One region of the Variovorax sp. PAMC 28711 genome, then DNA from elsewhere that is predicted to be linked to it. Evidence: riboswitches for the same ligand, from Rfam matches in the RefSeq annotation. Region 1 holds a riboswitch; the other holds the start of a gene.
The links. Region 1 has a riboswitch for manganese ahead of AX767_RS10615 (TMEM165/GDT1 family protein). Riboswitches for the same ligand answer to the same signal wherever they lie in the genome.
Positions count from the first base shown of each region.

Region 2: it holds a riboswitch for manganese, as region 1 does, so the genes downstream of both, mntP (manganese efflux pump MntP) here and AX767_RS10615 (TMEM165/GDT1 family protein) in region 1, are expected to answer to the same signal.

Region 1 is NZ_CP014517.1:2,148,181-2,150,375, forward strand. Features, by position in the region: gene AX767_RS10610 (RNA recognition motif domain-containing protein) at 1-622, opposite strand, end outside; yybP-ykoY riboswitch at 816-998, shown strand; gene AX767_RS10615 (TMEM165/GDT1 family protein) at 1,010-1,573, shown strand; gene metX (homoserine O-succinyltransferase MetX) at 1,686-2,195, shown strand, end outside.
Region 2 is NZ_CP014517.1:1,681,344-1,683,538, reverse strand. Features, by position in the region: gene AX767_RS08390 (sulfatase-like hydrolase/transferase) at 1-922, opposite strand, end outside; yybP-ykoY riboswitch at 999-1,166, shown strand; gene mntP (manganese efflux pump MntP) at 1,184-1,750, shown strand; gene AX767_RS08380 (bifunctional cytochrome P450/NADPH--P450 reductase) at 1,755-2,195, opposite strand, start outside.

The DNA.
Region 1 (2,195 bases):
AATAGCCGCTATTGCCGCCGCCATTGTTGTTACCGCCATAGCCACCACCACCGCCGCCGCTGCGACCGCCACCGCGTGGGCCAGCGCCGTAAGGGCTGCGGAACCCGCCATCGCCGCCACCGCCGCCGCCACCGTAGCCACCCCCACTGCGGCCGCCGCCGCCACCGCCGCCGCCAGGACCGCCGCCGTAGCCGCCGCCACCGCCACCGCTGCGGCCACCACCACCACCGCCGTAGCCGCCGCCACCACTTCCCCCGCCGCCGTAGCCTCCGCCTCCATTGCCGCCACCACCGCCGCCGTAGCCACCACCACCGCTGCCACCGCCGCCGTAACCCCCGCCGCCGCCATAACCGCCGCTGCGGGGCGGACGTGCTTCCATGGGACGCGCTTCATTGACGACCACGCTGCGACCGCCCAGAGGCTGACCGTTCATGCCATTGATGGCGGCTTGCGCTTCGGCGTCGTCGCCCATTTCGACGAAGCCGAAGCCCTTCGAGCGGCCCGTGTCACGTTCCATCATGACTTTGGCGCTGGTCACCGAACCGAACTGGCCGAAGGCCTGTTCGAGGTCACCGTCGCGTACCGAATAAGGCAGGTTGCCGACGTACAGTTTGTTGCCCATCAAGGGACTCCTCAAAACACATCAAGAAAAGCGATGGAGTCCCGATAGCACTTCCGGACGGACCCCGCCCTGCTGCGCGAAACTGACCGATCACCGAATGCGCCTCCAGAATTTGAAGGGAGGCCCATTTATTATGGGTGAAATATCACGAACGCAAACCGGATTTTCGGGTGGGCGGCGGCCCCGCTAGAATCGCGCCGTCATTGGGGAGTAGCCGCCTTCCGTCGAGAGAAGGGCTCACGTCAACAGACTTGTCCTGCCCCACACGGGACATGGCGTGCGCAGTGTTTCACCTGGCGAGACCTTTGACCGTGCAACTTCGGAAGATGGCCGAAGGTGTTGCACGGTCAATTGCGTCCTTCGGCCCAAGGAACTCCCCGTTTCACCATGGAAGCCTTTCTCGTTTCAACCGGCATCGTCGCGCTTGCCGAAATGGGCGACAAGACCCAGCTGCTTGCGCTCTTGCTCGCCGCACGATTTCGCAAACCCTGGCCGATCGTGCTCGGGATCTTCACGGCGACGATCGTCAACCACGCGCTCGCGGGCGCGGTCGGCGCCTGGGTGACGCACATGCTGGGCGAAACCGCCTTGCGCTGGATCCTCGGCGGCTCGTTCATCGCGATGGCGATCTGGATGCTCATTCCCGACAAGCTGGACGACGACGATGCGCCGAAGTCGTCGCACTTCGGCGTCTTCGGCACCACGGTCATCGCGTTCTTCCTGGCCGAGATGGGCGACAAGACCCAGATCGCCACGGTGATGCTGGCGGCCCGCTTCGTCGGCGACTATGTCTGGGTGGTGGCGGGCACCACGCTCGGCATGATGCTGGCCAACGCGCCGGTGGTCTGGCTGGGCGACAAGCTCGTCAAGCGCGTGCCCATCAAGCGGGTACACGGCATCTCGGCGGCGATCTTCCTGGTGCTAGGCGCGGTCATGATCGCCGGCTGGTAGGCGGGGCTATACTCGCCCGGCGCCGATTTGCTACAGCTTGCGGGCGCTCTATAAATTCAGCTAAAGACCGTGGCCGAACCCGGCTCGTTTTTTAGCGAGGCCGGGTTTTTTCATGTCTTTTGAAGTCGTTTCCCAATCGATGTCCTTCGCGGGGCCGCTGGCCTTGCGCAGCGGCGCGTCGATCCGCGACTACGCGCTTGCCTACGAAACCTACGGCACGCTCAACGCCGCCAGGAGCAACGCGGTGCTTGTGTGCCACGCGCTCAACGCGTCGCACCACGTGGCGGGCGTGTACGCGGGCCAACCGAAATCCGAGGGCTGGTGGGACAACATGATCGGGCCGGGCAAGCCGCTCGACACCGACCGCTTCTTCGTCATCGGGGTCAACAATCTCGGCTCCTGTTTCGGCTCGACCGGCCCGATGCACACCCACCCCGACACCGGCCGCATCTACGGCGCCGATTTTCCGGTCGTGACGGTAGAAGACTGGGTCGATGCGCAAGCGGTGCTGCTCGACGCGTTGGGCATCGAGCGCCTTGCGGCCGTGATGGGCGGGAGCCTCGGCGGCATGCAGGCGCTGAGCTGGACGCTGCAGTACCCGGAGCGCGTCGGCCATGCGGTG
Region 2 (2,195 bases), 470 kb from region 1:
CTCGCGCCAGTGCCAGGACATGCTGCGGCTGCTGGTCTTGCGGCAGCCCGAAATTGAACATGTTGCGCAGCGAGGGCAGGGTGCTCGCGTCGACCGACCAGGCATTGCGCATCACCAGCATCTGGTCTTCGAGCTGGGCCTTGTGCGAGAGCAGCCGCGGTGTGGTGGCACGCCGATAGCCGTAGAGCGCCATGTTGTCCCGGTTGATGCTGTAGGTGATGACGAGCACCACCGTCGCCGGGCCGTGCTGCGCAATGAACGGCGCAGCCGCCCTCGCGCGGGCCATGGCGTCATCGCGCTCCCGCTGCTGGTCGGCCCAGCCCGCGCGAAGCGCCAGGACCGACTGGCTCCATTGGGTCCAGAACATGACCGGGTGCAGCCGGCGCCAGGGCTTGCTGAGGTAGGCGACGCTTCCCAGGAGCAGCGTGGCCGACAGCACGACGACGGTCCAGCGCGACAGGTTGGCCGGCCCGCGTGCGCCGAGCCGCGTCGATCTTGCGATGACGAGTCCCGCGAGCAGCACCGCCGACGACCACACCAGCATCGCGCGCCAGTGCATCGACAGGTATTCGCCTGCTTCGCGACCGTTGGTGTTGGCCGCCGCGGACTGGATCAGCGAACTGTCGGGCGCGGCCTGGTAGGTGTCGAGCAGGTAGGCGCGCGTCACGCCGTCGACGGTGAAAGCCATCGCCCACAGCCACACGACCACGCTGCGGGTCCGGTGCATCGCGGCGCTGCGCACCGGCCAGGCCAGCCATGCAAGCGCGGGCAGCGCAAGCGCGAGGAGTTGCGCCACCCGCCGGCCATCATGTCCGAGGGCGATCAGCGTCAACACGGTGGCACCCACGGCGCCGCATGCGAGCAGCGTCTGCCGGTGGGGGCCGGGCGCGGCGGCTGAGCTTTGGCTGGGGATGTCGGGCATGGGCGCGGAATTCTGCCAGCGCGACCGGGCGCGGCGATGAGCGCCCTCATGGCGGGCAAGCCCTCTAGAATCGCCGCTCCCTTGGGGAGTAGCCGGCCTTCGTTTCTTCGAAGGCGCCTGCGTCAACACACTCGGCATCTTTCATGCCGTGGCGCAGGCAACCGTATTTCGGTTGGCGAGACCATCGGCATGTCACCACGACGCAGGTCGGGCAGGGTGGCGTGCCTTTGCGTCCTCGCCCGGCCGGAAAACGTTTCCCACATGAATTTCGCTTCCACCGCGTTGCTGGCCCTGGCCATGTCGACCGACGCTTTCGCGGCCGCCGTCGGCAAGGGCACCGCGCTTCAGAAACCCCGCTGGTCGGAGGCGCTGCGCACGGGCGCGATCTTCGGCGTCATCGAGGCGATCACGCCGCTCATCGGCTGGGCGCTCGGCTATGCGGCCTCGAGCTATGTCAAGGACTGGGACCACTGGATCGCCTTCACGCTCCTGAGCGTGCTGGGCCTGCGGATGATCGTGGCCGCGTTGAAGGCGCCGGACGCCACGGCCGAGAAGCCGACACGCCACGGCTTCTGGCTGTTGGCGATCACCGGCTTCGCCACGAGCATCGATGCCATGGCGGTCGGCGTCGGGCTGGCGTTCCTGGACGTGAACATCCTGCCGGTCGCCGCCGCCATCGGCCTGGCCACCTTCGCGATGGTCACCATCGGCGTGATGGTCGGGCGGCTGCTCGGAAACATCGCCGGTCGCTGGGCGGAAGCCATCGGCGGCATCCTGCTCATCGGCATCGGCGCCGTCATCCTCTACGAGCACCTCACGGCGCTCTGAGCCTTCAGCTCGCGGCCCAGACGTCCAGCACGTAGCGCTGCGTGGACAGCATCTTGTCCATCCAGGCGTCGCTGTCCTCGCCGTGCTCGCGGGCGATGTCGGCGAGCGTGCGGCGCACGTCGGGTTCCATGCGCGAGCCGTCGCCGCACACGTACACCGTGGCGCCGGCTTCGAGCAGCTTCCACACGGCATCGGCCTGCTCGCGGATCAGGTCCTGCACATAGGCCTTGCGGCCGCCAGCACGCGAGAAGGCGGTGTGCAGGTCGACGAGGCCTTCCTTCGCCCACGCTTGCAACTGGCCGGCGTAGATGAAATCCTGCTGCGGGTGACGGCAGCCGAAGAACAGCATCGCGTCACCGAGCGTGGCGCCGGCCGTCTTTTGCGCGGCACGGTCTTGCAGGAAACCGCGAAAGGGCGCGAGCCCGGTGCCGGGGCCGACCATGAT